Regions from separate parts of the Shewanella marisflavi genome, predicted to be linked through region 3. Evidence: predicted binding sites of a transcription regulator. Region 3 holds the regulator's gene; each other region holds the start of a gene.

Region 1 (10,477 bases), 850 kb from region 3:
TAGCCAATGCTCTAGATAGAAGAGCGGCACGGCCTTATCTCTAACGATCACAGTTAATTGACCATCGACGATATTGGTCTTGGTAAGATCCAGGTGGAAGATTTCGCTAACACTGGATAACGGCAGGGCAAACACTTGCTGCGCCACTTCCACCATCAGGGTCGGCATAATCGCCAACGTGAGCGGCACCTTAATCTCAAGGCAAGTCCCCTTACCTTTCATGGAGTCAATATGCACAGTACCGTTTAGCTGGGTAATGCGTGTCTTGACCACATCCATACCTACGCCACGGCCCGAGATATCAGAGATCTCAACCTTAGTGGAAAAACCTGGCGCAAAGATAAGATTGTAGGCTTCTGCATCAGACATGCGCGCAGCAGCGTCTTCATCTAAAACACCGCGGCTAATGGCTATCTGCTTAAGCTTTTCAGGGTCCATCCCTGCGCCATCATCCTCGATCTTAAGCAGGATATGATCGCCTTCCTGACTCGCCGACAGTGTAATGGTACCGGTACGGGATTTACCGTTGGCCTCACGCTCGTCAGGCATCTCGATACCATGATCCACCGAGTTACGCACCAAGTGCACTAACGGGTCGGCAAGCGCTTCAACCAAATTCTTATCAAGATCAGTATCTTCGCCTATCATGCGAAGATCGATCTCTTTATTCAGACTACGGGCTAAATCGCGTACCACTCGAGGGAAGCGGCCAAACACTTTCTTGATTGGCTGCATACGGGTCTTCATCACCGCACCTTGAAGATCCGCCGTCACCAAATCGAGGTTAGCTAGCGCTTTAGACATATCCTCGTCATCACGGGAGATCCCTAAGCTAAGCAGGCGATTACGCACCAATACCAGCTCGCCCACCATATTCATGATCTGATCGAGTCTTGCCGTATCAACACGCACTGTGGTTTCAGCTTGTGGCATGTTGGCAGCAGGGGCTTTAGCAGCCACTTTCTCTTTCACCACAGGTTTAGCTGCTGGCGCCTCGACAGGCTGAGCTTTAGGCACACTTGGAGCAGGAGCACTGGCTTTGGCTGGGGACGCTTGAGGGGCTTTCGTCGCAGGAGCAGTTACCGCTTTACTGTTTTCCTTACCAGGGCCCGCGCCGCTACCATGTAATTCATCTAACAGTTTTTCAAATTCATCGTCGGTGATCTCATCTGCGTCAACCGGCGGTGCGCTTGGCTCTGGCACCTTGGCAATGGGGGCCGATGGTGCCTTAAATTTCCCAGACCCATGAAGTTCATCGAGTAGTGATTCAAACTCATCGTCAGTGATGTCATCGCTGTCGCTAGCCGCTGCTGGCGCGCTCTCACCATTTGATGCCGTTGACGGCCCCTTACCGCTGCCATGCAGAGCATCTAAAAGGGCTTCGAATTCAGATTCGTCAATCTCATCGATATCGCCTTCACCGGCGATGGAAGTCACAGGGGTATCGCTAACTGGCTCGTCAAAGAGTTCGACGCCGTCATCGGCGGGTTGGTCAAACAGTTCAACACCGTCATCGCCAGGCAGGCCAAACAGTTCAATGCCATCGTCAACAGGTGCATCAGCGACAGGAGTACTGTCACTACTGGCCTGCGACGCAGCACCGCCCTGCTCTGAAGGCAATAATTCACCTGAACTTAATAACTTTAAGTTAGCCAACAAGACGTCATCGGCAGGGCTCTGCTCAACACCCGCTTGGGTTTCGGCAAACATTGAGTTGATGGAGTCTACCGCCTGAAGAATGATATCCATCAGCTCGGCAGAAACACTGCGCTTACCCGTGCGCAGCAGATCGAAGGTATTTTCTGCTTCATGGCAGACGTCTACCATGGGCGTCAAACTAAGGAAGCCTGCCCCGCCCTTTACGGTATGGAATCCGCGGAAAATGGCATTGAGTAGTTCGGTATCGTCAGGATTATTTTCTAACGCCACCAACTGTTCAGAGAGAAGCTCAAGAATCTCACCCGCTTCAATCAAAAAGTCCTGCAGTATCTCTTCATCAACATCAAAGGACATTCATATGACTCCTACTTAGAAACCCAGACTCGAAAGCAAGTCATCGACTTCATCTTGCCCTGTCACGACATCATCACGCTGATCAGCGTTCATAATAGGACCTTCTGCTTCGACACACTTCTCTGACGCACGAGGCTTGTCCGTTGCTGGCTGTTCGCCAAACACGGTTAACATAGAGACCAAGTTGCTCTCTACCTCTCGCACCAACTCAATGACCCGACGGATCATCTGTCCGGTCAGATCTTGGAAATCTTGGGCAAGCAGGATGTTATTGAGTAACTCTTTTAACCGATTAGAATCCGATTCGCTTCGCTCGATAAACTGCTGAACATCGTGACAAAGCGCCTTAAATTCATGCAGCTCAATATCACGTCTCATCAAGCGATCCCATGAGGGTTTCACCGACTGAACATTCATGGTGAGGGCATCTGCAAGGGGCAGAGACTCTTCAACGGCGTCCATGGTTTTGTTAGCGGCCTGCTCTGTCATATCAATGACATAATTGAGGCGCTCTTTTGCATCGGGGATTTCACTGTTCGCCAACTCAATGAGACGACCATCCACTTGAAAGTCCACAATGGCACTGTGAAGCTGACGGGTAAGACGACCTACCTCATCAAACAGCTCTTTCTGAATCGGGCTGGCGATATCACGTATGAGTTCGTCGGCCTGCTCTTGTTGACCAGCTTCTAGCAAGTCCACAAGCTCCTTAGCCTGTGCTAGATTGATCAGCCCTGAAGTATCTGCCTGCATAGCCCAACCTTGATTAACCGAGTCGTTCGAAAATTTTGTCTAACTTCTCTTTCAATGTCGCCGCAGTAAAAGGTTTAACTACATAGCCATTCACACCAGCCTGAGCCGCCGCAATGATCTGTTCCCTTTTTGCTTCCGCAGTGACCATTAACACTGGAATGTGTTTCAGGTCGTCATCGGCACGGATAGCCTTTAACAGGTCGATCCCCTGCATACCTGGCATGTTCCAATCGGTTACGACAAAGTCAAAATCACCCTTTTGCAACATAGGCAGGGCTGTCGAACCGTCATCTGCTTCCTGAGTGTTATTAAAACCCAAGTCTCTCAACAAGTTCTTGATGATGCGTCTCATTGTTGAGAAGTCGTCAACAACGAGAATCTTCATATTCTTGTCCAAGGTTTCCTCCGCGGAGCTGTTTTTATATTGCTCATGTAATCGTTATATTTTGGTCCAATGCTTGAGTTTCGCTTTAAGTCTGAGCATCGCCTGGCTATGAATCTGGCTAACTCTGGATTCGCTGACATCAAGTACGGCACCGATCTCTTTTAAATTTAATGCTTCGTCATAATATAACGACAAAACTAATCCATCTCTTTCTGGCAGTAACTTAATCGCCTCCACAAGGGCCTCATGAAACTGTGTCTCTGCCAGTGCTTCAAAAGCATCATCTTGATGATCGTCTTCGTCTCTTACTACATCGACCGATACACCAAGATCTTCAATTCCAACTACTTTCCCGACAGAAACATCATTAAGAATATGATGGTACTCATCGAGCGTCATATCAAGTCGATCTGCAATTTCATTGTCTTTTGCATCTCGCCCAAGCTCTTGTTCTAGCTCATCTATCACCTGGGCAACACGTCTCTGATTACGATGTACTGACCTGGGCACCCAGTCACCACGACGAATCTCATCCAACATGGAGCCACGGATACGAATACCAGCAAAGGTTTCAAACTTGGCGCCCTTGCTGCCGTCGAACTTGGTTGAGGCCTCAAGCAGGCCCATCATACCTGCTTGTATAAGATCATCCAATTGCACCGAAGCGGGCAGACGAGCAAGTAAATGGTGAGCAATCCTTTTAACCAACGGTGCATACTGTTCGACAATAGAAGCTTTGTTATCTAAACAAGTATACGCAGCGGCTTTACTCACTCGTACGATCCTCTTGATATTCAGGGCGTTGAACTAATCTTTCCACAAAGAACTCTAGGTGTCCGCCGGGCTGTTGCGGCACTGGCCAGCTAATAATCTTGTTAGCTAAACCATGGTAAGCAATTGATGCCGGCGACTTAGGAAATGCCTCGACAATCAATTTTTGTTTACGAACTGATTTGCGAAGGTTTTCATCGAAGGGGATTGTCGCAACCAGCTCCAACGCCACGTCGAGAAAACGGTCGGTTACTTTGCTAAGTTTAGCAAATAACTCCATTCCTTCTCGTAAACTTCTGACCATATTGGCCACAATCTTAAATCTGAATACACCATGCTCTCGGCTAAGAATCTTAATTAAAGCATAGGCATCGGTAATTGAGGTAGGCTCATCACACACAACCACCAGGACATCTTGTGAGGCGCGAGAAAAGCTTAGCACCATATCTGAGATCCCGGCAGCCGTATCGACGACAAGAATATCAAACTGGGTTCTCATCTCACTAAAGGCACGAATAAGACCCGCGTGCTGCGCTGGTGTCAGCTCGACCATAGCCTGAGTGCCTGAGGTGGCAGGAATAATACCAATTCCCTTAGGACCACGAACGATAATATCGTCAAGGTCTGCATCGCCCGATAATACGTGGGAGAGATTGCGTTCAGCTCTGAGCCCCAACATGACGTCGACGTTCGCTAAACCTAGGTCAGCATCAAGTACAAGCACGCGCTTGCCCTTCTCAGCCAGGGAGACCGCGGTATTGATCGAAACGCTGGTTTTACCCACGCCACCTTTACCACCGGTTACGGCAATTACTTTTACTTTTTCGTTATATGGTTGATTCATCATACGTAAACCGCTTGCTTGATCCCGACTCATTATATTACTCAAATGCGTAGGCCCGTTCATATGACCTTTCGTTATTCTGTATTGGTTGCACTTTCTTTTCGAGTACCGACAACGCCTTGTTGGCCAGGGCTAAGGTGTCGGCGACTTGCATATCTTCTGGAACTCTTTGTCCATCAGTGACATAACTCAATGGTAACCCACTTTGAATCAAAACACTTAATGCCGGAGCCAAGGCCACTGATTCGTCTAATTTGGTCAAAATCGCGCCGGACAATGGGATCCGAGTAAACTGCGCGACGGCATCTTCAAGCACTCTTCTTTGACTTGTAGATGACAGTACCAGATAACTGCGAATAGGTAATCTGCTATTTGCAGTTAAATTATCAAGTTGTTGGAACAATCTCACATCTCTTTGTCCCATTCCCGCCGTATCTATCAATACTAGCTTGCGATTGCGAAACTGATAAAGAATTTGTTCCAACTCATTGAGATCATGTGCTTGCTTGACCGGGCACCCCATTATTTTGCCATAGGTTGCCAGCTGCTCATAGGCTCCAATGCGATAATGATCCGTTGTTATTAACGCAACTTGATCTGAACCATGATGTGCAGCAAATCGAGCGGCTAATTTTGCAACACTTGTGGTCTTGCCCACACCTGTAGGACCCACAAACGCGACGACGCCTCCCTGACGAACAATGTCATCTCCTTGGTTATCCAGCAGATTAGCCAGACTACGCGGCAGCGCTTTCACCAAATCAGCAGGGGTGTAATGTTCGCTCAAGGCCGATAACTTAGCGGCGACCTCTGGACTAAACTCAGCATCAAGCAGGCGACTCTCTAACATGGCACCCACAGGGTCCAAACGTCTCTTCTGCTCAGAGAGCAAAGAGGTGACTTGATCGGTTAATAGGTTGCGCAAAGATGCCAGCTCTTCGCGCATAGATTCAATCTCACCACTGGCGACACTATGCTTATCACGCTTAGGTCGGCTTTGGGTTTCAACCTGAGAGGGAGCGGTAGCCTCTGCTTTTGGCGCCTTCAAACCTTGTGCCCATGCAGGCATCTCGAGCTCGTCGCTTGACTGATTCAATTGCTGACTGACACGATTTTGTTGACGCTCTAATAAAGCTTGCAGCGAATCTGCCACCGGCGCAGGTTGTTTTTTTGACTCCGCCTTAATGGGCTGACGACCAATAGAAACCTTCTCTTCAGCCAGGTCGAGAAAACTGGGGGGAATAGCGCTGGCTTCACTTGCCAAGGACACACTAGGCTTAGTCACACTAGCCTTCTTAGGCTCGTCATAATCGACCGCCGCCACAATTTCGATGCCACCAGTGACCTTCTTGTTAGACATGATCACCGCATCTGAGCCTAATGTTTCTTTAACCTGGGCCAATGCAGAGCGCATATCTTTTGCCAAAAAACGTTTAATTTTCACTTAAATACCCTCTACTGGCCGACCGCTGATACGATACGAATTTGTTTCTCATCGGGTACCTCTTGATAAGAGATCACCCTTAAGTTTGGAATCGTATGTTTAACAAAACGCGACAGCGTCGAACGTAACATACCCGAAGTCAGTAAGATGGCTGGCTGACCCACCATCTCCTGACGCTGGGATGCGTCAAGTAACGACTTTTGCATCCTCTCGGCAAGGCTAGGTTCGATATTCGGCCCCTCGCCTCCCGTTGCCTGCATAGACTGATGCAACATCTGTTCCAATTCCGGCGCCAAAGTTATGACGGGGATTTCCGGTTCTGGCCCGCTTATTTCTTGTACAATCATGCGTTTAAGCGCGATGCGCACTGCCGCTGTCAACACCTCGGTATCATTGCTCTTAGGCCCGTACTCAAGCAAAGTCTGAACTATGGTCTTAAGATCGCGTATCGACACGCCTTCATTGAGCAGGTTCTGCATTACCTTCACCACAGTACCCAGCGGCAAGACATCGGGAATAAAGCCACTGACCAGCTTAGGCGAGTGCTTGGCAAGCATATCCATCAGCTGTTGTACCTCTTCGTAACCCAGCAGCTTAGAGGCGTTATTGGTTAGCAGCTGACTCAGGTGAGTGGCCACTACGGTCGCGGCATCTACCACGGTATAACCTAAGGTTTGAGCATGCTCTCTCAGTTCAGGGGCGATCCATACAGCCTCTAACCCGAAAGCGGGATCTGTTGTCTCTACACCATCGAGCTTGCCGTAGACCTGACCAGGGTTAATCGCCAGTTCACAGTCATGACGGATCTCTGCTTCACCCGAGGCCACTCCCATCAAAGAGATGCGATAGGTGTTTGGCGCCAAATCTAAATTGTCGCGAATATGCACCGCCGGTACCAAAAAGCCCAGTTCTTGTGACAGTTTTTTGCGTACGCCCTTGATACGTCCAAGCAGTTCACCACCCTGACCCTTATCGACCAAGGGGATCAGACGGTAACCCACTTCCAGACCAATGGTATCAACCTGCTGCACATCGTCCCAGCTAAGCTCTTTGGGCTTAGCATCACCCGGCGTTGCTGGTGAGGTCTTAGCAATCTCCAGGGCGCGTTGTCTATCGAGATCTTTTTTACGATGCAGAAAATAGGCGCCTGCCGCAGTGATCAAGCCAAAACTGAGAAAAGCAAAATGGGGCATGCCGGGCACTATACCCATTATCAATAGCACGCCAGAAGCAATGATCAGCGACTTAGGATTATCGAACATCTGGCTCATCACCATCTGTCCCATATCCCCAGATTCATTTTGGCGTGTCACCATAAGGGCCGCCGCGATCGACAACAAGAGGCCTGGGATCTGCGCCACCAAGCCATCACCTATGGTTAGCAGGGTGTAAATCTCAACTGCCGAGGAGAAATCCAGCCCATGCTGGACCATACCGATAACGAAACCACCTAAGATATTGATCACTAAGATCATGATGCCCGCGATAGCATCGCCTTTCACAAACTTAGAGGCACCATCCATCGCGCCATAGAAGTCGGCTTCTTTGGTCACTTCGGCGCGGCGAATACGCGCCTGATCTTGATTAAGCACGCCAGCATTAAGGTCAGCATCGATCGCCATCTGCTTACCCGGCATAGCATCCAAGGTAAAACGAGCGCTCACTTCTGAGATTCGTCCGGCGCCCTTAGTGACCACGGCAAAGTTAATGATGATGAGGATCAAGAACACCACCAAACCCACGGCATAGTTACCGCCAATAACCACTGAACCAAAGGCCTCAATCACCTTACCGGCGGCGTCGCCACCATTATGACCTTCGAGCAAAACGATACGGGTTGAGGCAACGTTGAGCGCCAAGCGCAGCAAGGTCGCTACCAAAAGTACGGTCGGGAATGCGGCAAAATCTAATGGACGGTCGGTGTAAATGGCCACCAATAGCACCACTAAGGCCAAGGCAATATTAAAAGAGAACAGAATATCCAGCAGGAAAGCTGGCATAGGCAAAACAATCATCGCCAATGCAGCCAGCACCAGTATAGGAGTACCTATACCTTTGAAGTTGGCAGGTTTTACCTGTTTAATCTGACCGAGCGTTGCTTTCAAATCCATCAATCTAGCGCCTGAACTTTGACATCTAGTGATGGTTCAGCAAAAAATACGCCAACTTAAGGGGTGAATAAACAAGGCAACAACAATCGCTTAAAGATTAAACACAGGTCGCCATAAAATGATGTTCAACCAAGAAAGCTGCCCATTAATACTTGAGGTCGTTTGGGATTGGCTGATTAAGCGGGATAGGCGTCGGACGTTTGCCGCCCTTTTGTTGGTACTGTCTTAGCTGGAATACATAGGCCAGCACCTGAGCCACGGCGGTAAATAGGCCCTCGGGGATCTCCTGATCTATCTTGGTAGTATGATAGATAGCCCTGGCAAGCGGCGGCGCCGACACAATCGCCACATCATGCTCACGTGCTATCTCTCTGATTCTAAAGGCCACATCATCGACCCCTTTCGCCAGCACATAGGGCGCAGCCGCTTTGGTGACGTCATACTTAACCGCCACCGCATAGTGCTCTGGATTCACGATAATCACATCGGCATTGGGCACCTCTGCCATCATGCGACGCTGAGCCATCTCACGCTGCATCTGCCGTACCCGGCCTTTCATCTCGGGCTGCCCCTCGGTATCTTTATATTCATCCTTGATCTCTTGCTTGGTCATTTTCAGCTGCTTGTTGTGATTCCAGATCTGAAACGGCACATCAATTACCACTATGATGACCGTTGAAGAGCAGAGGATAATAAACATCCACACCAACAGATCTAACGCGTTATAGACATTCCCAGGCAGATGCCCCTGGGAGAGCGTAAGAATATCGACAAAATAATAACTCAGCAGCAGATAAGCCATGATGGCGACAACAGAAAACTTGGCGATCCCCTTAGTCAACTCCACTAAGGCCTGCACGCCAAACATCCGCTTAAAGCCACTGACAGGGTTCATCTTGCTGCCCTTGGGCATAAAGGCCTTAACCGAGAAGGTGATCCCCCCCAGCACCACATTCCCCAAAAAGGCAACAAAAGCCAGAAACAACACAAAACTGGCCATGGGGATCGTCAGTTCACTGAGCACCATCTGCCAGATGTTTAACATGCTATTGGTGTCGAAGATCTCGCTTCTGTCCATGGTAAACAGGTTACTCATCACAACCATCAGCGACTGACCCAAACTGGGCCCTACGATAGCGAAGCCTACAGCCGCCGACATCAATACGGCAGAGGTTCCTAACTCTTTAGAACGGGCGACCTGACCTTTTTCTCGCGCTTGTTCGCGTCGCCTGGGGGTCGCCTCTTCGGTCTTCTCCTGACTGGTATCATTATCTGCCATCAGAAGCTCCCGTCTGTACTACATTGCAGCTGCACCAGATCGCATAGCAACAACTGAGCCGAACGCCAAACCTCATCGAAATGAGCCATAATAGGCGTGAGCGTTAACCAGAGAATAATCAAGCCACTAACCATGGTCACAGGGAAGCCAATGGCGAAGATGTTTAGCTGGGGCGATGCTCGCGTCATCACACCAAAAGAGAGGTTAATCAATAATAAAGCAACGATGGCGGAGATAGACATAGTCAATGCCGCGCCAAACATATAGGCGCCCCACTCCGCCAAACGGCGATAACTGGCAATGCTGATCCCCTGTTGAGACACTGGAATGGTGTCAAAGCTGGCTACTAGCATCCGGATAAGCACCAGATGCCCATCGACTGCCAGAAAAATCATGGTGGTCAGCAATAGGAAAAAGTTACCAATCACCGGAGTTTGTTGCCCAGAGCCTGGGTCGACCATGGAAGCGAAACCTAAGCTGGTCTGCATACCTATGATCTGACCGGTCAAGACGAACGTCTGCATGATAAGTAGAGTCACAAACCCCATGGCGACACCGATCAAGATTTGCTGCGCGGTCACAAAAACTGCGCCCAAGGAAAACAGCTCTATCTCGGTATTAACGGGTAACACAGGCGCTATGGCGAAGGTGATCGCCACAGACAACAGTAAACGCACTCGGGTCGGTGTGGTGTTAGCGCCAAACACCGCCATCACCATCAACATGCTAGACACCCTAAACAAGGGCCACATATAGGCTGACAGCGTCTGCATTATGGTCGACAGCAAGATCTCCATCTCAGTGAGACTCGCAGCTCAGCAACACCTGGCTATTCATGGCTAGCCCACCACCAGAGGGATCTGGTTGACCATCTCTA
Region 2 (10,477 bases), 1.7 Mb from region 3:
GGGCAGCAGGGAGATCATAAAGGCCCAGCCCTTAGGATTAGCAATTGCCGTAACAAAGCCTTGGGAGATCAGCGCTTGTTTGCTTATCTCCATCTGTTGGGTGTCCAGGCTGGCCATCTTGCCCTTGGCACGCCACATCTGAATGCCGATATAGCCAAGATAGGCGCCACCGAGCCACTTAAGCACCTCGAAGATCTGTGGATAGTTGAGCATCATGGTGGCAACGCCCATCACAGCGGCAATCGCTACCAGGGCGACCCCTACCAGTTCACCTATCATCATCCACAGGGTGCGACGCACGCCTATGCTCATGCCCAGCGTCATTGCCAATGTCATACACATACCAGGGGTGATAGAGACAAAGAAGAAGGTGGGCAGAAAAACGGCAATAAGAATATGTTCTGACATCTCAGGCGCTGTATTGGGAGTGACTAGGCAGACTAGTGTAGTGATTTCTGACGCCGCTGCAAACAAAAAAACCAGCCTGGATGGCTGGTTTTTCAATTGTAATTTACCTTACTTAAATCAGCAGGGCTTAGAGCACGCCGCGGCGCACCTGATCGCGTTCAATTGATTCAAACAGTGCCTTGAAGTTACCTTCACCGAAACCTAAGTTATTCTTGCGCTGGATGATCTCGATAAAAATGGGACCAAACAGGTTTTTGGTGAAGATTTGCAGCAGGTAGCCATTCTCATCGCCATCCACCAGGATCTGGTGATGCTTGATACGTTCTCTGTCTTCGGTTACCTGTGGCAACTTGTCGAAGATGGTGTCGTAATATTCAGGGATGATATCCAGGGTCTGAATCGAGCTGCCTTCCATTGCATCCAGTGAAGCAACGATGTCGCGGCTGCGGAACGCCAGATGCTGCACGCCTGGGCCGTCGTATTCTCTCAAATACTCATCGATCTGGTTTCTGTCGTCGCCTTTACCTTCGTTAATTGGGATACAGAAACTGCCATCGGGTGAGCGTAGGGCATAAGAGATCAATGCCGTCTGTGAGCCCTTAATGTCGAAGTAACGTACCTCGGTAAAGCCGAAGATATCTTTATAGAAGTTTGACCAATGCTCCATGGTGCCCTTGTAGACGTTGTTGGTCAGGTGGTCGACTTCGATAAAGCCCTTTTCCTGTACGATCTCAGGGTTCTCCAGATCGACAAAATCTGTGTTGTAGATGTTGTTGTCGGCGCCGAAGGTATCGATAAAGTAGATCAGGCTGTCACCAATACCGTAGATGGCTGGATAGGGCAGATCTTTTACTTCGTCAGCAGCAGGCTTGGCGCCACGTGCAACGGCACCTTCGAAGGCGAAGTTAGCGTCTTCTACGCGCCAGCCCATAGAGCTGATGGCTGCGCCATGCTTCTTGGCAAATTCGGCCGAAAATCCGCTTTTCTCGTTATTCAACAGGAAGTTGATGTCGTTTTGTTTGTAGTAAACGATATCTTTTTGCTTATGCTTTTTCAGCTTAGAGAAACCAAAGTCGATAAAGACCTTGTGCATAAAGTCGAGATCTGGGGTGCAAAACTCGGTAAATTCGATGCCCAGTAATCCCAGTGGATTTTGTTCGCTTGCCATGTGAGTATCCTCGTTCAATTTGTTACAACCACAGTCACTCTGTGATGACTTGTTTGGTTATTATTTGGAGTTCGGGTGACCGAACGGTTCTAGTCTTCTAACCAAGAGCGGTTGTAGTCCTTACTCATGCAACCTTGTACATGTTGGGTTAGCTGCAGTGGGGCGAAGGTATCGACCATCACTGCGTATTCATAGGTTTCTTTCTTGCCCACAGAGGCTTCTGTGCGACCGGGTTGTGGTCCGTGTGGCACGCCTTTTTGATGCAATGTCATGTAACCTGCTTCGATGCCGGTACGACTCATGAAGTCACCATCGACGTAATAAAGCACTTCATCGCTGTCGATATTGTTGTGGTAATAGGGCGCCGGGATCGACTGTGGATGGAAGTCGTAGGGACGCGGCACAAAGTTACAGATAACAAAGTTGTGGGCGGTAAAGACTAAGTGATCCGATGGTGGCAGATGGATCTGACCTACCTTAGGGGCATAGTCTTGAATATTGAATGCCCAGGGGTAAACACAGCCGTCCCAGCCCACGAGGTCGAAGGGATGCCATTCGAGCTGGGTCAGCTGATACTTGTCGCCAAATTTACAGACTAAGGGGAAGGCGCCTTTCTCTACCACGGCTTCTTGCAGGCTAGGCACTCGGATATCGCGCTCACAATAGGGGGCGGATTCGAGCAACTGGCCATATTCGTTTCTAAAATGTTTGGGCACTTCCACCATAGAAAATGATTCGATCACAAACAGGCGAACCAGATTGTAATCATCAAATTTAAGCTGATAGGTGGTGCCGCGGGGGATCACAAGATAGTCCCACTTCTTCACTTCCAGCACACCATATTCGCTATAGAGTTTGCCTTGCCCCTCATGGACGAAGATCACCTCGTCGGCATAGGCGTTACGGTAAAACTCTTCGGTGGCTTCAGTTACCTTGGCGCTGTACATGGCGACATCATTATTAAAGAAGATCTTATTACGCGCCGAGTAGAAGTTACCCTCACGATCAGCCTGCTTGGCGTCCAATTTATAATTTTGGATCAAGGTATCCTGCCAGGCTTGGCCATGATCAACCTCATAGGGCGTAACCTCTAAGGCCTTGGTCGGCATGTTGTGGTGATACTTGTTGGAATAGATATTAGAAAAGCCATGGGTGGAAAACAGTTCTTCCCGATAGAGTTCACCATTCTCTTTCTTGAAGGTGATATGACGTTTATGAGGGATTTCACCCTGTTTTACATAAAATGGCATGACATCTTTCCTTGGGTGCTTTTGCGGGCACACTTATGTTTATGTGATCTAAGTAACAATTTAGTTGCTGGCATGAACAAAAAAAAGAATAATAAATAGCTTAACATCATCTAATTTTTAGATTGTTGTCTTTTGTTTACGCCGGGGTAGTGAGATGAAGATTGATGTGGAAGCCTTTAGGGTGTTGTCGATTCTGGTGGAGGAGGGCAGCTTTTCCAAGGCCGCGGAGCGATTGCATAAGGCGCAGTCGGCCGTGAGTTATCAGGTGAAGAAGCTTGAGCAACACTTGGGTGTAAAGCTTTTTTGTCGGGATCAGTACCGCGCCGAATTGACGCCCGAGGGTAAGGTGATTCTTGCCGAAGGCAAACGATTACTGCAATACCTTGGCAATATTGAACATTTAGCCAGCCGTTTCAGTGAGGGTTGGGAGCCTAAGCTGGAGTTAGTGGTTGATGGTTCGTTGCCAATGGAGCCCATTATGCGGGCGTTAAAACGCGTCTCAGAGTATAAGATCCCCACTAAGATCCAGCTCAATATGGAGTTTCTCGGCGGGGTGCAACATAGATTTGAGCGTGATAATGCCGATCTCATGTTGGTGAAAGACTATCGCACCGGGCCTAATTACCGTCCACAACCCTTACCCGACATCAACAGCATCTTAGTGGTGAGTCGCACTCATCCACTGGCAACCGCCAAAGAGCTGAGCCTATTTGAACTGCTCCAGCATGTGGAGCTGACGATAGAAGACTCATCGCCGGGTAAGATCCACAGCGATGAGCTGCAATTTGGCGGCGACAAGGTATTTTACCTATCGGGCTTTATCATGAAAAAGAATGCTTTGCTAATGGGGCTGGGTTTTGGCTGGATGCCTGATTTTCTGATTAAAGAGGAGCTGGCCAGTGGTGAACTGCGGGAGCTGGATTTTCTGGGTGGCAGTCGTTACAGCTTTACACCTCAGTTAGTGTCGACCATGGAGCGCCCCTTGGGACGCGCCGGTCGTCTATTTACCAGCCTGATTTTGGAGGAATTTAATCTTTACCAAGAGCAGGCCAGTCTTTAATGTTTGCTGTTAAAGCTCAGCGAAACGGGTATTAGTCCTTGCAGATAACTAGTCGTTAATAATATCTAGGATACGACGTGTCTTGTCGTGCAATTTAATAAAGGTGCCGTCGACATCTAGGGTGATGTTGCCATCGCGATCGATAGGAACACGAACCTTACCGCGATCATAGTAATCATCGGCGAGGTAATCCCCCCTATGGAGCTTCTTCTGCCAGCCCGGAGGCAGTGGCTCGCCGCGGGCGGCTTTCTTTTGTAAGCCGGGTGGCAGACTCTTTTCGCTCTTGTTCTTGGCGCCATGCTCATGTTTATCATTCTTGGCCAGACTTTGCGGTGCAAAGCCGATAGACAGTCCAATTAGGATAAGGCCAAGACGTGTAGTGTATTTTCTCATCTGTGCTCTCCAGCGCCCTGATTACGTTTTTTGTAGCATATGGTCTTCAGACGTCTATGTCTAGCTAGCCTGAGGTTCATTCAATGTTCAGCTTCTATTCAGCCCCCAGTGGTTAGGGTGTTAAAAAGTCACTATTTATCTCTGTGGTACGGATTAAGCGAAGCTTCAATGGAAAGGCAGAGGAATGGGTCCAGAGGGGGCGATTTGACCTGAGGACTAAGGAGTGCGACATGAAACGTGTAATATCTTTGCAGATAGCCAATCTCTATTCTCAATATGCTACGCAGTTTGCCCGTGGCGAACAGACCATTAATCATATCAGCATGAAGGCTTTCGTTGAGCAGTTGGCCAATCAGGGCTTATTACTCGAACGTCTAAATTGGCATGAGTGGTATCAAAATGCCCACCTAGTTGATAAACCCGATTACATTAAAGAGGCCAGTTTCTATCAGTGTCGCTTGCTCTTGACCGCCATGAGTCGCCTAGAAGGCTTTAGTCGTGGCGTGCTGGAAAACATGCGCCGTCAAGGTGTGCTGTTAGCCATCTTAGAAAGGTTAAATGCATTGACTCAAAGAAGCCATAACAGCGACCACTTTGCTCAGGCTTAGCTTTGTCTAAGCTAAGTTTTTCCATGGCTTAGTTTTTCATGGCTAAGTGTTTCCTTGGCTTAGTTTTGCCCTGGCTTAGGGCAGGCTAAGTCAATAGTGAAAAGCCGGTCGCGGCCAGTTACCGGCTATAGCGCCAGTCGCGAATCTTGCCATCGAGCCAGCTTGCACTTCGCGTCATCTGTTGTTGACTCTTCTTTAGCCAGACCTTGGCCCAGGGGTATTCCAGACTCAAGATGGCCAGACCGATAGGCAGGAGTAACCAGTCAGGACCAGGCAGTATCACCAAGGCGAGTCCTAATAGGCATAATCCTCCGCCGAAAACAGTAATTAAGGTTTTTCTTAGCATAAGCACCTCATGAGTGTGGCCTCTCTTCTATACTTGTTTTGCATGATGTTGCGCATCTATGCCAGTGAAAATATGTAACAAAAGGATTTTAAACGGTTAAGGAAAGTTATCAGGCGGGCAATTGGGGAAACGCGTAGTGATAGGGAGTGATAAGAAAATTCTGCTTTCACATGAGATCCTAAGACACATGGCCTGCTTACTTTTGGGCGGGCTGCTGGCTTGCTTAATGCTGAGTATTAGCAGCGTGCGAGCCGATACCCTAAAACTGTCATCTCTGAACTGGCCACCTTATTCTGGTCCCACATTGCCAGAGGGAGGGGCATGTGTGGTTATTGCCCGCGCGGCACTGGCAGCCATGGGCCACGATCTGGTTGTGGATTATTTTCCCTGGAGCCGCACAGTGAGGGTGGTTTCCCGCGATGACTCAGGCTATCAGGGTTATTTCCCCGAATATTATCATCCTACCGATAAGTTTATCTTTTCAGAAGCCATGGGGGAGAGCCCGCTTGGGATTCTAGAGCAGAGCCATCATCCCATTACCTGGTCACGTCTGCAGGATTTAAATGCTTACACTTTAGGTGTGGTGAGAGACTATGTGAATACTCAAGCCTTAGATGAGATGATAGCCATTGGGATCCAACCCGTTGAGCTAGTGAGCTCTGATGAGCACAATATCCGCAAGGTAGCTACAGGGCGGGTGCAAGGCGCGGTAATGGATCGTTATGTCTATCAGTATCTTATCCAGCAACCTCATCTCTCTGAACTCAAAACCAGATTACAATTTAATAAGCAACTGCTGGAGTCAAAGGCGCTCTATATTGCTTTTCGTAATACGCCTGAAGGGCGTCGTTGGCGGGCGCTTTATAATGAGGGACTGGCGCGTATCGAAGTGGAGCAGTTATTGGCGGCCTACCTAGAGAACACAGTTAAGAGTGACTAGGTAGGCCTAAGCGCTTAGGCCTTGGCCGTGATGGTTTGGCCTATGGGGGTCAGGCTTAGCAAGGCCAATTTCAGGTGTTGAATACCGAATGGGATCCCTATGATGGTGATAAAACAAGCCAGTGCATGGGCGATATGTCCGATGGCCAACCAGATCCCAAACAGTAGGAACCAGACGATATTACCTATCATGCCTAGCGGGCCTGTACCTAAGTCATCAACGCCTTGCAGCGCACGACGGTTGACATTTTGTTGTCCAAAAGGCCAGAAGGCCATCTCACCAATCACAAAGCAGGCACGGCCAAAGGGGATACCTATGATGCTGATAAAGCAAAGTAATCCCGCTAACCACCAGGCTAGCCCCATCACGAAGCCTCCTAAAATAAACCATGCAATATTAAAGATTAAGCGCAGTAGTGCCATTGAGTACTCCTTATCTCTGTCGCTAATTATATTTCTCGGGCAAACAAGCCCTTATAGATGAGCTGAACAATACAAAGCGAAATTCATGCCACTTTTTAAAATTTTGTTTTTATTAGCTATTAGGTGTGTTTGTTCTTGGCTGGTTGACATATTATGCCAATAAACGGTCAAATTACGCATTCACGGTTAATGGGTGTACACTCAGCGCCAGGTTTACCAGAAATGCTTAACGTAATGAAATTAACCCAGACCCCGGTTGAGGCTATCAACATCTGGCAGCATAAGGTGTATGTCAAACGTGACGACTTGCTGCATCCCGAGTTTTCCGGCAATAAGGCCCGTAAGTTTGCCTATTTTCTTAACCATGATTTCCCTGCCGTAAAGCGTCTCATTGGTTATGGGTCACCCCAGGCGAACTCTCTCTATTCCTTATCGGCGCTCGCCAAAATAAAGGGCTGGCAATTAGATTTTTATGTCGATCATCTGCCCACTTATCTGTCTCAGCATCCGTGTGGTAACTACCAAGCGGCGCTCAACAATGGCGCGCAGATCATCGACCTTAGCCAGTGTGAAGACAGGCAAGGGCGAGATACCGACACTTACATTCGTGAGCAGATATTGACCGGCAGTGAGGAGCAGTTGTTTGTGCCTGAAGGAGGACGTTGCAGCTTTGCCGAACCGGGTGTTGCCCAGCTTGGCCAAGAGATCCTGGCGTGGAAGCGCGAACAGGGCTTAAGTGGTCTCTTGGTATTTCTTCCCTCTGGTACAGGCACCACGGCGCTCTATTTACAGAAATACTTTCTTGCCCATGATGCTAGCGTTCGGGTGAACACCTGTGCCGTAGTGGGGGGCGATGCCTATCTTCGTCAGCAATTTACCCAGTTAGCACCAGATGAATCGCAGCATCCTCAAATTATTGCCATGGATAAGCGTTATCATTTTGGCAAACTCTACTTGGCCTTTTATCAGATGTGGCATGAGGTAAGTGCTACAGGTATCGAATTTGAGCTCTTGTATGATCCCCTAGGTTGGATCTGCCTTAAACAGCAGTTGCAGCAAGGGTTAGATGAGCCTGTGCTTTATCTGCATCAAGGTGGGCTTTTGGGGAATCAATCTATGTTGCCGCGATACAAGCGCAAGTATGGTGAGTTGTAGCTGGGGTGATTAAAAACCATTTGGCCAGGTCAGTACCTGTGAAAGGGGTACAACCTGAGCCAAATGTTATCTGCTGAGTCGTTGACGAATGAAGTCAATCCTACTTGTTGCCTGGGCAACCTTCGATACGGGTGAGAGGAGGTGTATCGAATAGCGGTGAGGTTATTTGTTGCTTGAGAGCAACCATTTCATAAATTGCAGTGCGTCGGTGCGCTTTGCAAAAGTTTGTCTGTTTTTTCCTACGCTATCGGTGAAAGCAATAGAAGATTTATTGACTGAGATTGAGTCCACTGGAAAGTTTACTGTGATCTCATGACCGTTAACTTTGTACGACATAGGCCATACTCCTTTTATCTAAGACTGCGTGTTTGCAGTTGAAATTTAACAAATAATATATCCTTAGCTGTTGCGAAAGATGAATGTGATCCTTTCTGAGACTACCCAGCTTAATTCAAATAATCAAGTGATTGACTTCAACTACGCCGAGATTAAATCGGCGGGATCAATGAGTTACCACTAGACTAGCCACAGTAAATCATCAATAAATGACAATAGTGTGACGAGATGACTGCAATTTGTTGGATGCGATGACTAGAGGTCTAACGATGCAATAAGGCAGAGCTGGGAGCTACAGAACGAGCCATTATAGAGTAGCTGGCTCACTTGTCAATCTTTAATCAGTTAGGGGCTGTTTTCTGCAGATATCGTTGGCATTTTGCTGAAACAAGGCGTAGGTTTCTGCTGTTGAGATAAAGTATAAATGCTAGTATTTATAAGCGCTTGTTGACAATTTAGGGGGCTAGGATGCGCTTGGTTGTTTGGCTGTTAATTTCTGTTTTGAGCTTCACCGTCGGCTCCGCATGGTGCGCGGCGTCTGATAGTCTGATTGGAGCATTAAATGAGGTGGCTGTGGCCGATAGTCGCCAGAGCAATGATGTCGCTACGATAGACCATTATGCCTATAAAGATAGTTTACAACGGGACACTCCCAGGGGCACGCTCGAAGGTTTTATGGAGGCGGCGTATGAGCAAGATTATGAAAAGGCTGCTGAGTATTTAGATCTACGCTATCTACCAGAAGGCATGTCGGCAAAGAAAGGCCCCGATTATGCTAAGCAGTTACAGGTGATCATTGAGCGAAATATTTGGTTGGATCTTAGCCAGATAAGTGACGCGCCCCAAGGACAGGATAATGATCAACTGCCTTCCTATCGTGATCTCTTTGGCCGAGTAGAACTACAAAGCGACAAGGTCTCACTCTACCTGCAGCGGGTACCAGGCGATGACGGTTCTATCTGGAAAGTCTCCAACGCGACCGTGGCAAAGGTACCTGAACTCTACCAAAACCTGGGTTATGGTCCTGTGGCTGAATGGTTCGTGAATCATATTCCTGAAGGGCGATGGTTTAACGTGCATCTATGGGAGTGGTGCCTGTTAACAAGCTATCTTATCGCTGCATTTATGGTCACCATTCCAGTGACTTGGTTGGTGAAAAAAGTCATTTTGATGACCAAATATGAGCTTAAAGAGGAGTTTGCCTACATTGTTGCCGGCCCATTACGCTTGTTGCTGGCGGTGATATTGGTGAGAATTTGGGGCGCCCACAGTAGTATTTCCCCTGCAGCGGTGGAGTTGTTAGATACTGGGTTTTTGTTGGTGTCATCTATCATCTGGCTTGGATGGAGTGGTATGGGGATTTTGCACCAGGGCTTAAAGAAGCGCTGGAAAGCCCAAGGCAAAGATCAGGCGGCGTCACTCCTACGCCCGCTAACTAATTTTATCAGAGTGATATTTTCCGTGATGGCGGTGCTCTTATGGTTAGAGCATTTAGGTTTTAATGCCAGTGCCATCATAGCGGGCATGGGAATAGGCGGTATTGCTATCGCGCTGGCCTCTAAGCAGTCGATTGAGAACTTTATCGGCACCATAACCCTCTATTCGGCGGCGCCCATTAAGGTGGGTAACCTGTGTAAGTTCGGTAAGATAAGTGGCACAGTCGAAGAGATTGGTCTGCGTTGCACTCAGATAAGAACCTTAGACAGAACCTTGATCCATGTGCCCAATGCCAAACTGGTGGAAATGGAGATTGAAAACATCTCCCAGCGCGAGAAGATACGCTTCAAGGCAGATGTGCGCCTGGATTATGCCATGACCACATCGGCGCAGCTAAAGGCGATTGTTGCTGAGATCAAAGAGATGCTCGAAGCCCATGAGCTGGTGATGAAAGAGCCCCTTAGGGTGACTTTTAAGGGCTTTGGGTTGCACGGTTTGCAGGTGAATGTACTGGCCTATATCGGCACTAAGAGCTTTCCCACCTTTCAGTTGGCATCAGAAGAGTTACATTTAAAAATCATGGATATAGTCGTGAAAAATGGCTCTCGTATTGTTCCGGTTGCCCCGGTTGCCTTGAATAATCAATAAACTTGTTAAAGCTGTGATCTGGCGGCTTGATGTCGCCACTAAATATGGTGATTATGGCTATAATTATGTGGCGTTTCACGTCATTTGGATTAAAGGTGTAGTGAGAGTGTTATGGCTAAAGTGCTAGAGAGTGTCGACCAGCGGACCCAATTAGTTGGCGAGAATCGTCTCGAGCTGCTTCTGTTTCGGATCAATGCGACCCAGTTGTTTGCAATTAACGTGTTTAAGGTCAAAGAAGTGGTCAAGCTGCCTAAGCTGAGCGCTTTGCCGGGCAGTCATTCTAGCATTAAAGGGGTGGCCAATATT
Region 3 (10,477 bases):
TTTCGCGCCTGAGATCACCACGTCACCGGCCAGTGCACCACTGGCCTGAATTGTTAATTTATCCACTATGAGTCTCTAGCCTGGCATGTTGAAGATTTTTTCACGCTTCCACTGCGTCGGGGTAAAGGCGTTGATCGTGATGGCGTGCAATGCCCCACTGGTCACATGTTCCATTAAGGGGCCATAGATCATCTGCTGCTGTTTGACTCGGCTTACACCGTCGAAACACTCACCAACGGCGACAATCTTATAATGTGTCCCATCCTGGCTCACGTGCACTTCATCTAGTGTCAGCGCTTGGCTAAGCAGCTGTTCAATCTCATTGCATTCCATATATGGATAACCCTTTTATTTGGCTTCTTCGATGAAGAAGTCTTGTAAATCATATAAATCAATTAACTTTTTCAATTGCTCTGGCGGACAACATAGCGCTAGCGTCTTGCCCTGCGCCTTATGCTCGGCCACCAGATGCAGCAGCAATGCCACACCGGCACTGTCGCTATAAACGATGCCAGAAAGATCCAAGCGCTCACTCGTCTGGCTCAGCAACCCATCAAGCTTGGGCCAAAGCTGCACCACCGCCGCCTGGGACAGCTCACCGCTCACCCGGCAGACGCCCGCCTCCTGATTAAAGGACAGCATTATAGCCTAGTCCCTTGGTTAACCAAGCTGATATGGTTTTCAGTGTGAGTTTCTAACTCTTTTATCACCGCATCGATACCATTTTGGCGGATAAGGTTAGAGATCTCTGCGCTTTTAGAGGCCAGTAGACTCACCCCTTCGGCCACAAGGTCAAACGCCTTCCAGGTATCATCCTTAAGACGACGCACCTTGAAGATCAACTTGATCGGCGGACGTCCCTGCTCGATAACCTGTACATTAACATCCACCATCTTCTCATCGTCGAAGCGCTTAGCCGGTGCAAACTCGACCTCTTGATCTGTGTACTCGGTAAATGCCTGGGCATAGGTAGCGATCAAATAGGTCTTAAACGCCTCGGCAAAACGCTCACGCTGCTCCGGAGTACTCTGGCGCAGGTAAGGCCCCATCACCTTATAAGAGGCATACTTATAATCTATGTAGGGCATCAACTCGTCAGAGACTATCACCTTAAGGTGGTCAGGGTTGGCCTTAATTGTGGCAAAATCCTGATGAAACCTGGCGAAAGTCTTGTTGGCAACCGATTCCACCATGGCATAGGGATCTTTGGTATTAACCGAAATCTCTTCGCTACTCGCCGCCGCACTGGTCAACAGCACCATGGCGGAGAAAACCACTTTCAACAACTGTTTCATAATCGTCCCTATTAATTTTCTTTAGACTTCATACTGTATAAGAACTGGCCGATGAGATCTTCGAGCACCAAAGCCGAATGGGTGTCATCGATACGATCGCCATCTTTGAGCATGCCGATATCGTCCATCACAAAACCGGGCGTCAGGCCTAAAAACTGCTCGCCTAACAGGCCAGAGGTCAGAATCGACAGGCTACTGGTTTCGGGGAACTGATCGTATTGTTTATCCATTGCCAGCTCGACCACAGCCACCAGTTCTTCAGGATCTAAGCTGATATTGGTCACTCGGCCAACCACCACGCCGCCCACCTTGACGGGCGAGCGCACCTTAAGACCGCCAATATTGGTAAACTTGGCGTATAAGGTGTAATGGCTCTGGCCAGGTTTCACCTCGACATTGGCCACATTAAAGACCAGGACCAAAAAGGCCAATAGGCCCGACAGAATAAACAAGCCAACTAACAGTTCAATTTTTCGAGTCAACATACTCAATTACCACTCAGTTCTATACATACCATGACGGCAAATATATAGGTTTATCCATAAACAAAATTTAATCAGCGGCCAAACATAATGGCCGTTAACAAGAAATCTAGCGCCAGCACTGCCAGGCTGGATTGCACCACGGTTTGTGTGGTTGCGCGGCTAATGCCCTCAGGGTTGGGGATCACATGATAACCGCGATATAAAGCTATCCAGGTCACCACGACAGCAAATACCAGACTCTTGATCATGCAGTTCACGATATCCTCGCGCCACTCTACCGAGGCCTGCAGAATCGACCAAAAACTGCCGCTATCTATCCCTTTCCACTCCACACCCACCAGATGACCACCATAGATCCCCACAGCGGTAAACATTAGTGCCAGTAGGGGTAAGCTGATCACCCCGGCCCAAAATCGCGGCGCGATCACCTGCCTTAAGGGATCGATAGCCATCATCTCCAGACTGGAGAGCTGCTCGGTGCTCTTCATCAAACCAATTTCGGCGGTCAATGCCGAACCGGCGCGTCCGGCAAACAGCAGCGCGGTCACCACAGGTCCCAGTTCACGCAGCAAACTGAGCGCGACCATAGGACCCAGGCTGTCTTCGGTGCCAAACCCCACCAGAATATTATAGCCTTGCAGTGCCAGCACCATGCCGATAAACAGGCCGGACACTAAGATGATCACCATAGACTGCACGCCAATCACATACAGCTGTTTAATTAATAAAGGCGTGCCTTTTCGTACTCTAGGGACCTTGGCAATAGCGCCCCACAACATCAGGCCAGCACGACCCAAGCCGGTGACGCTATCGATTGCACTACGACCTAAGCTGGCGATATGATCAATCACGCTCACCTAACATCTCCTTTTGGTAATCCTGTGCGGGAAAGTGAAACGGCACAGGCCCGTCGGGCTGACCACCGATAAACTGTTTCAGTTTAGGATTATCTGCCGCTTTCAACTCGGCGGGCGTGCCATGGGCGATCACCTTCTTGTCGGCCAGCACATAGACATAATCGGCAATCCCCAACACCTCTTGTACGTCGTGAGACACCACCACAGAAGTAAGACTCAGGGCATCGCCCAGCTCGCGGATCAGCTTTACCAAGACCCCCATAGAGATAGGGTCCTGACCGGCGAAGGGCTCATCATAGAGCACCAGCTCGGGCTCAAGGGCAATGGCACGGGCCAAGGCTGCACGTCGCTGCATGCCGCCAGACAGCTCGCTCGGCATCATCTGCGCCGCGCCTCTCAGGCCCACCGCCTCAAGCTTCATCAGCACGATGCGGCGAATGATCGCCTCTGGCAAGTCTGAGTGCTCCCGAAGTGCAAAGGCGACGTTATCGAATACGTTCATATCGGTGAACAAGGCGCCGCTTTGAAACAGCATGCTCATACGTTTACGCAGGTCAAAGAGTTCACTGCGATTACACTTGTGCACATCTATGCCGTCGACCTTGACCTCACCTGTATCCGGGCGCAGCTGCCCTCCGATCAACTTCAGCAGGGTCGTCTTACCTATACCGCTAGGGCCCATGATGGCGGTTACCTTGCCGCGAGGAATCGACAGGCTCACATCATCATAGATGACATGGGAACCACGGCTGAAACCTAGATGGCTAACCTCAACCAATGGCCTGGTCTCAGTTGACGACTCTGTGTCATGACTTAACGATTGATGACTCATAACGGGACCTAATACATTCCATGGATAGGCGGCAGGAAAAGAGACAAATTGTACGAAATTGACCGATTGTGCACAACTGAATCGACACTATCTTTGCGCAATACTTTCAATTTGGCTCAAATCCAGCGAAAATGCGCGGCAGACTCTTAAATAAAAAGAATTTCAATGCTATTTAATATTTTCTTACTGATCGTCGGTTTAGGGGCGCTGGTATGGAGCGCCGACAAATTTGTCTTCGGCGCCGCGGCATTCGCCCGCAATCTCGGCCTGCCTCCCATGTTAATCGGGCTCACCATAGTTGCCATGGGCAGCTCGGCGCCAGAGATGTTCGTTGCGGCCACCGCCTCGCTCGAGGGAATGACAGACACTGCCATTGGTAATGTGCTGGGCTCCAACGTTGCCAACATCACGCTTATCTTGGGGATCACCGCGCTTTTAGGCGCAATATCAGTAGGTTCACAAACACTTAAGCGTGAAATTCCTATGATGCTGGGGGCGACGGCGCTGGCGGGCTATTTCCTCCACGACGGGCAACTGACCCGCATCGAAGGACTCGTGTTGCTGGCACTCTTTTTCTCGCTGATGGGCTATCTCATCTGGCATGCGATCTCCAACAAGGAGAAAGACCCCTTTATCGATGAAGCCGAAAGCGAAGTTCCTAAGGATGTGCCCACGCCAAAGGCTGTGCTCTGGTTAGTGATCGGCATAGTGCTGCTGCCCCTGTCGGCAGACTGGATGGTACAAGGCGCAGTGGGTATCGCCAAGGCTTTCCATATGTCAGACTTAGTCATAGGACTCACCATCATAGCCGTTGGCACCAGCCTGCCTGAATTGGCGGCTTGTGTGGCGGGCGTGTTAAAGAAAGAGGACGATCTGGCCATAGGCAACGTGGTTGGCTCAAACCTGTTTAATATTTTGGCGGTACTGGCACTGCCTGCGCTTATCGCACCCGGTGCGGTAGATGCCGCAGCCAGCACTCGAGACTTTTATATGGTAATGGCAACTAGCGTTGCCCTGGCCATACTGATTTTATTAACCGGCAAAGCCCGCCAACTTCGCCCTTGGCATGGTGGCGTGTTATTAGTGACTTTTATCGGCTATCAAGTCACGCTTTTCCTATCCTAATAGCGCTTTAGGCCGAAAAATATAGAGAGAACAAGATGGTAGATGCGGATCAATTACGTCAATGGGGACGCAAGGTTATCGATACCGAGCGCAATGCGCTGGACAACCTGTATCAATATGTCGACTCAAATGAATTTGCCAAAGCTTGCCAACTGATCCTCGCCTGCACCGGCAAGGTGATCGTCATGGGCATGGGCAAATCCGGCCACATAGGCAACAAGATTTCGGCCACGCTGGCCAGCACAGGGACTCCAGCCTTCTTCGTGCATCCAGGTGAAGCCAGTCACGGCGACTTGGGTGTGCTGAGCGAAAACGATATCGTGCTCGCCATCTCAAACTCGGGCGAGGCCAGTGAAATTTTAACCCTGATGCCGGTGATCAAACGCATGGGATTGCCTGTGATTGCAGTCACGGGTAAACCCGAATCTAACATGGCTAAACACGCCGTGGTTCACCTGTGTATCGAGGTGCCAGAAGAGGCCTGCCCATTAGGACTAGCCCCCACATCTAGCACCACTGCCACCTTAGTGATGGGTGATGCCCTGGCGGTCGCTCTATTACAGGCGCGTGGCTTTACCAAAGATGATTTTGCCCTGTCTCATCCCGGTGGCAGCTTGGGCCGTAAGCTCCTGCTTAAGGTGAGCGACGTAATGCACAAGGGTGATGAGTTACCTTTAGTCTCACAAGACATTAGCATTACCGATGCCCTGTATGAAATATCGAAGAAGGGCCTTGGCATGACGGCTGTGATCGATTCGGCAGGCCTATTGGTAGGTATCTTTACCGACGGCGATCTACGCCGGGTGATCGACGCCGAGATTAACCTGCGCAAGACCTCTATCTCCGAGGTGATGACCCATGGTTGCGTCACCGTCAGCGACGGCATACTGGCGGCGCAGGCCCTTAAGGTAATGGACGAAAAAGAGATTAACGGCCTGATAGTGACCGATGAGACACAGCGTCCCATCGGCGCTCTCAATATGCTGGATATGGTCAAGGCGGGGGTGATCTAACATGGCACATCAAGGTTTCTACGGTCCCATCACTGATGCTGTTTGGCAGAAGGCTAAACAGATTAAGCTGCTGATCTGCGATGTCGACGGCGTGTTTTCCGATGGCTTAGTCTATATGAGTAACTCGGGCGATGAGCTTAAGACTTTCCATACACGCGATGGGTATGGCGTGCGCTCGCTGCTCACCAGCGATATTCCCGTTGCCATCATCACAGGGCGTAAGTCTCAAATAGTGGAAGATCGCATGACAGCCCTTGGGATCACCCATATCTATCAGGGCGTGGACAACAAACTTGAACCATACGAAGAGCTGCTGGCTCTCTATAAGGTCACGCCCCAGGAAGTGGCCTATATTGGCGACGATATGGTGGATCTGCCTGTGATGCAGAAGGTGGGCTTATCTGTCTGTGTGGCTGATGGCCACCCTTATGTGCGCCAACACGCCGACATGACGACCCATATCAAAGGGGGCCACGGCGCCCTGCGAGAACTGACAGACCTTATTCTGCTCAGCCAGGATAAGTTTGCGTCGGCCCACGGAATGAGCATATGAATAGAGTCACGCTGGCCATTATCGCCTTTTTCGGTACCGCACTAGTGCTCTATTGGCAGGTGCAATCGAAACGGGGAGAAGAAGATCTGGCACAGGTGAACGCCGACAGTCCCGACTATATCGTCCGGGATCTTAAGAGCGTGCAGTACAATGAGCAGGGCGGCATCAATAGCCGCGTATCGGCCAGCCACATGAAGCACTACGCCGAACGCAACATGACCTACTTTACTCAGCCCATCTATCTCGTGTATCCAGACAAGGGCGATGCCCAATGGCGACTCAGATCGACTAAAGGCACTCTGGACAAAAATAGCGGACGGGTCACCCTGGAAAATAATGTTATCATTGATGCTATTAGCCCAGAAGAACCTATCCAGACCATAGAGACCACCTATCTGGAGTTGGATCTCAATACTATGATAATGACATCCGACAAAAGCATTCGGGTAACGGGGCGAGATTTCCTCATCACGGGGCAAGGCTTATACGCCGATCTCAACGCACAAAATATACGACTGACGAGTCAGGTAGAAGGAACATATGAAACTAAATAGCCTTATTCTCGCTGGGCTGCTAACCCTGATTAGCCTGGGCGCCCAAGCCAAGGATAATGACCTACTACAAGAGGTCAAGATCTCTGCCGCTAGCCAGGAAGCCGATATCAAGAACAATCAGATCATCTTCCATGGACCGGTTGAGGTCACTCAGGGCTCGATCAAGATCTTGGCCGATGAACTGCGCGCCTTCAGCAAAGAAAAGAACAGTGGCAAGATCCTCGTTGCCACAGGCAACCCGGCCACCTACTCTCAGGTAATGGAAGATGGCCGTCCCGCCTCTGCCAGTGCCAAAGAGATCCGCTATGAACTCTCGAGCCGCACCCTGACACTCATTGGCGATGCTACCCTGGAACAGGAAGGCAGCCAGGTCACAGGTACTCAGATCCGCTACAACATTGAACAGCAACAGCTGATTGCCGAGAGTACAGGCAATGACCGCGTGATCACCATTATTCAGCCTGAAAACTATCAAGAGCAGAAACAAGCGCAACCCGAGCCAGAACCAGAACAACCCGAACAGGAAAAGCAATGACAGACCTGACCTTGAAGGCGGAAAACCTCGCCAAGAGCTATAAGAGTCGTGCCGTTGTCCAAGATGTGAGCCTTACAGTCAAAACCGGGCAGATCGTCGGCCTATTGGGACCAAACGGTGCCGGTAAGACCACCACCTTCTACATGGTGGTCGGCCTAGTACAGAGCGACAAGGGACGCATCTATATCGATGATGACGACCTCACCCTCGACCCCATGCACCTTCGCGCCCGTAAAGGCATAGGTTACCTGCCCCAGGAAGCCAGCATCTTTCGCAAACTCTCGGTACGCGACAACATCATGGCCGTGCTGCAGACCCGCAGCGATCTGGATAACGATGGCCGCGAAGAGGAGTTGGAACATCTGCTGGAAGAGTTTCATATTACCCATATCCGTGACAGCCACGGTATGGCGTTGTCGGGCGGTGAACGTCGCCGGGTAGAGATCGCCAGGGCCCTGGCCGCGAACCCGAAATTTATTCTTCTCGATGAACCCTTCGCCGGTGTCGACCCCATCTCAGTCATCGACATCAAAAAGATCATCGAGCAACTCAAAAACCGTGGCCTTGGGGTGTTGATCACCGACCATAATGTGCGCGAAACATTAGACGTCTGTGAGAAAGCCTATATCGTCAGCCACGGTAATCTGATCGCCGAAGGAACACCCGCCGAAATCTTAGACAATCAGCAAGTACGAGCAGTGTACTTAGGTGAACAATTCAAGCTATAGTTAATCTTATAACCGGGCCATAAACTGAAACTAATATCAGATTGTGGCCATAAGGACTATCCTTTATATTTGTCCGGCCAATTAGCCAGAGCTTTCTCATTTTATAATTAGAAACAAGGGAATAGCAGTACGATGAAAGCGTCACTTCAGCTCAAAATGGGTCAGCATCTCACCATGACGCCCCAGCTACAACAGGCCATACGTCTGTTGCAGTTGTCGTCACTAGAGTTGCAGCAGGAGATCCAACAAGCATTAGAATCCAATCCGCTACTGGAGTTGGATGAAGAGCAAGAAGGCGCCAGTGCCGAACTACAAGATGATACCGCCGTCGACAATTTCGACAGCAAGTATGATGACAAGATAGAGCTGGATTCGAGTCAGGATAACTCAGGCGTCGAGACCTCGGACGCCCTGACTCAAGACTCTATGCCTGACGAGCTGCCGGTCGACACTACTTGGGACGAGGTCTATACCGCCTCCCCTAACTCCAGCTCAGGCGCCATGCGCGACGACGACATGCCTTTTCAGGGCGAGACCAGTGAAGGCCTATACGAGCACCTCGAATGGCAGAAGAATCTCACCCCTTTTTCCGATAACGATCTGGCCATCGCCACCGCCATCATAGATGCCATTGACGAACGCGGTTACCTGACCCAGACCTGCGAGGATATTCTCGAAGCGATGGGCGATCCCGAAATAGAACTCGATGAGGTCGAGGCAGTACTCAAGCGAGTACAGCACTTCGACCCCATAGGCGTGGCGGCGCGAGATCTCAGCGAGTGTCTGACGATTCAGCTGGCCCAATACAGCGACGATACCCCGCATATCGCCAATGCACGCATGTTGATCAAGGAGCACTTGGATCTCATCGCTGGACGCGACTTCCGCCTCTTGATGCGCAAAACCAAGCTTAAAGAAGATGAGCTAAGAGATGCTATCGCCCTCATTCAAACTTTAAACCCCCGTCCAGGCCTGGCCATTACCGCCAGCCGCGACGAGTATGTGATCCCTGATGTGACCGTCACCAAGAAGAAGGGACGCTGGGTGGTCGAGCTTAATCCCGATAGCATGCCCAAGATCAACGTCAACCAGCAGTATGCGGCCATGGCGCGCAGCACTAAGAGCCAGGCTGACGGTCAGTTTATTCGTGGTCACCTGCAAGAGGCGAAATGGTTCCTCAAGAGTCTTGAGAGCCGTAACGAGACACTGCTAAAGGTCACCAACTGCATTGTCGACTTCCAACAAGGTTTCTTCGAATTTGGTGAAGAGGCGATGAAGCCCATGGTGCTTAACGACATCGCCGAAGCGGTGGAGATGCACGAATCGACCATCTCCCGTGTAACCACACAGAAATATATGCATACCCCGAGAGGGATCTTCGAACTCAAATACTTTTTCTCTAGCCATGTCGGCACTGACGATGGTGGAGAGTGCTCTTCAACAGCAATACGGGCTTTTATTAAGAAGCTAGTTGCTGCGGAAAACCAGAAAAAGCCATTAAGCGACAGCAAGATGGCTCAACTCTTAGCTGAACAAGGCATTAAAGTGGCGCGTCGCACTATTGCTAAGTACCGAGAGGCAATGCTTATACCGCCCTCGAATCAGCGTAAGAGCTTATAACACGTAACTGGAAACTGGAGGACTATCTTTATGCAAATAAACCTGACTGGGCACCATATCGAGATCACCCAATCTCTAAGAAACTATGTTGAAGAGAAATTCACAAAGCTTGAACGTCATTTCGATCAGATCAATAATGTGCACGTTGTATTAAATGTCGAAAAGTTGCAGCAAAAGGTTGAGGCCAAGTTACACCTCCGTGGCGGAGAAGTGTTCGCAACATCCGAACATGCGGACATGTATGCCGCGATAGACTCCCTGATTGACAAGCTCGATCGTCAGGTCATTAAACACAAAGAGAAGCTTACTAAACATTAACGATGGAACTGAGTACCATCCTGCGGCCGGAGTGCACAACCTGCGCCACTCCGGGCAGTAAGAAAAAGGTACTGGAGCTTATCAGCGACTTAGCCGCTGTCCAGTACCCCACCCTCTCCTCTCAAGAGATTTTTGAAAGCCTTCTGGCTCGAGAGAAAATGGGCAGCACAGGTATAGGCAATGGTATCGCGATTCCTCACGGACGGCTGACGAACATAGAGCAACCAGTGGCCGTACTGGTGAAGTGTGCTGAACCAATCGCATTCGATGCCATTGATAATAAGCCCGTCGATATCCTTTTTGCATTATTGGTGCCCGCAGATCAATGCGAGCAGCATCTTAGTACTCTGGCCGCCATGGCAGAGAAACTCAATGACAAGGCGATCATGAAACAGCTAAGAAAAACCAAGGATGAGTCAGAACTCTATCAGGTGATCACCCAATGAAATTGGTTTTGGTATCCGGACGCTCAGGGTCGGGAAAATCTGTCGCACTTAGGGTCTTAGAAGATCTCGGCTACTACTGTGTCGATAATCTGCCCCTACAGATGATGGAATCCCTG

Evidence for each region. Region 3 encodes sigma-54, which starts transcription at its own class of promoters, with help from an activator protein. Its sites were predicted from a motif close to GTTGGCACGNNNNTNGNNT; they were not measured.
Region 1: a site for sigma-54 is predicted at 8,359-8,377, ahead of flhA (flagellar biosynthesis protein FlhA). Genes of this name have one in related genera too.
Region 2: a site for sigma-54 is predicted at 6,670-6,688, ahead of CFF01_RS08515 (YccF domain-containing protein). Genes of this name have one in related genera too.

What each region holds. Positions count from the first base shown of each region.
Region 1 is NZ_CP022272.1:2,844,352-2,854,828, forward strand. Features, by position in the region: gene CFF01_RS12575 (chemotaxis protein CheA) at 1-2,013, opposite strand, end outside; gene CFF01_RS12580 (protein phosphatase CheZ) at 2,029-2,766, opposite strand; gene cheY (chemotaxis response regulator CheY) at 2,780-3,163, opposite strand; gene CFF01_RS12590 (RNA polymerase sigma factor FliA) at 3,206-3,925, opposite strand; gene CFF01_RS12595 (MinD/ParA family protein) at 3,918-4,799, opposite strand; gene flhF (flagellar biosynthesis protein FlhF) at 4,804-6,210, opposite strand; gene flhA (flagellar biosynthesis protein FlhA) at 6,222-8,321, opposite strand; gene flhB (flagellar biosynthesis protein FlhB) at 8,467-9,600, opposite strand; gene fliR (flagellar biosynthetic protein FliR) at 9,600-10,397, opposite strand; gene fliQ (flagellar biosynthesis protein FliQ) at 10,440-10,477, opposite strand, start outside.
Region 2 is NZ_CP022272.1:1,950,622-1,961,098, forward strand. Features, by position in the region: gene CFF01_RS08475 (LysE family translocator) at 1-408, opposite strand, end outside; gene hppD (4-hydroxyphenylpyruvate dioxygenase) at 536-1,576, opposite strand; gene CFF01_RS08485 (homogentisate 1,2-dioxygenase) at 1,666-2,826, opposite strand; gene CFF01_RS08490 (LysR family transcriptional regulator) at 2,981-3,886, shown strand; gene CFF01_RS08495 (hypothetical protein) at 3,935-4,279, opposite strand; gene CFF01_RS08500 (DUF6508 domain-containing protein) at 4,510-4,887, shown strand; gene CFF01_RS08505 (PGPGW domain-containing protein) at 5,006-5,233, opposite strand; gene CFF01_RS08510 (substrate-binding periplasmic protein) at 5,421-6,173, shown strand; gene CFF01_RS08515 (YccF domain-containing protein) at 6,188-6,595, opposite strand; gene CFF01_RS08520 (1-aminocyclopropane-1-carboxylate deaminase) at 6,830-7,750, shown strand; gene CFF01_RS08530 (mechanosensitive ion channel family protein) at 8,660-10,171, shown strand; gene CFF01_RS08535 (chemotaxis protein CheV) at 10,283-10,477, shown strand, end outside.
Region 3 is NZ_CP022272.1:3,696,179-3,706,655, forward strand. Features, by position in the region: gene murA (UDP-N-acetylglucosamine 1-carboxyvinyltransferase) at 1-66, opposite strand, end outside; gene CFF01_RS16255 (BolA family protein) at 76-333, opposite strand; gene CFF01_RS16260 (STAS domain-containing protein) at 349-642, opposite strand; gene CFF01_RS16265 (MlaC/ttg2D family ABC transporter substrate-binding protein) at 642-1,262, opposite strand; gene mlaD (outer membrane lipid asymmetry maintenance protein MlaD) at 1,307-1,780, opposite strand; gene mlaE (lipid asymmetry maintenance ABC transporter permease subunit MlaE) at 1,852-2,637, opposite strand; gene CFF01_RS16280 (ATP-binding cassette domain-containing protein) at 2,624-3,469, opposite strand; gene CFF01_RS16285 (calcium/sodium antiporter) at 3,635-4,594, shown strand; gene CFF01_RS16290 (KpsF/GutQ family sugar-phosphate isomerase) at 4,630-5,607, shown strand; gene kdsC (3-deoxy-manno-octulosonate-8-phosphatase KdsC) at 5,609-6,160, shown strand; gene lptC (LPS export ABC transporter periplasmic protein LptC) at 6,157-6,714, shown strand; gene lptA (lipopolysaccharide transport periplasmic protein LptA) at 6,701-7,249, shown strand; gene lptB (LPS export ABC transporter ATP-binding protein) at 7,246-7,977, shown strand; gene CFF01_RS16315 (RNA polymerase factor sigma-54) at 8,110-9,597, shown strand; gene hpf (ribosome hibernation promoting factor) at 9,628-9,915, shown strand; gene ptsN (PTS IIA-like nitrogen regulatory protein PtsN) at 9,918-10,361, shown strand; gene rapZ (RNase adapter RapZ) at 10,358-10,477, shown strand, end outside.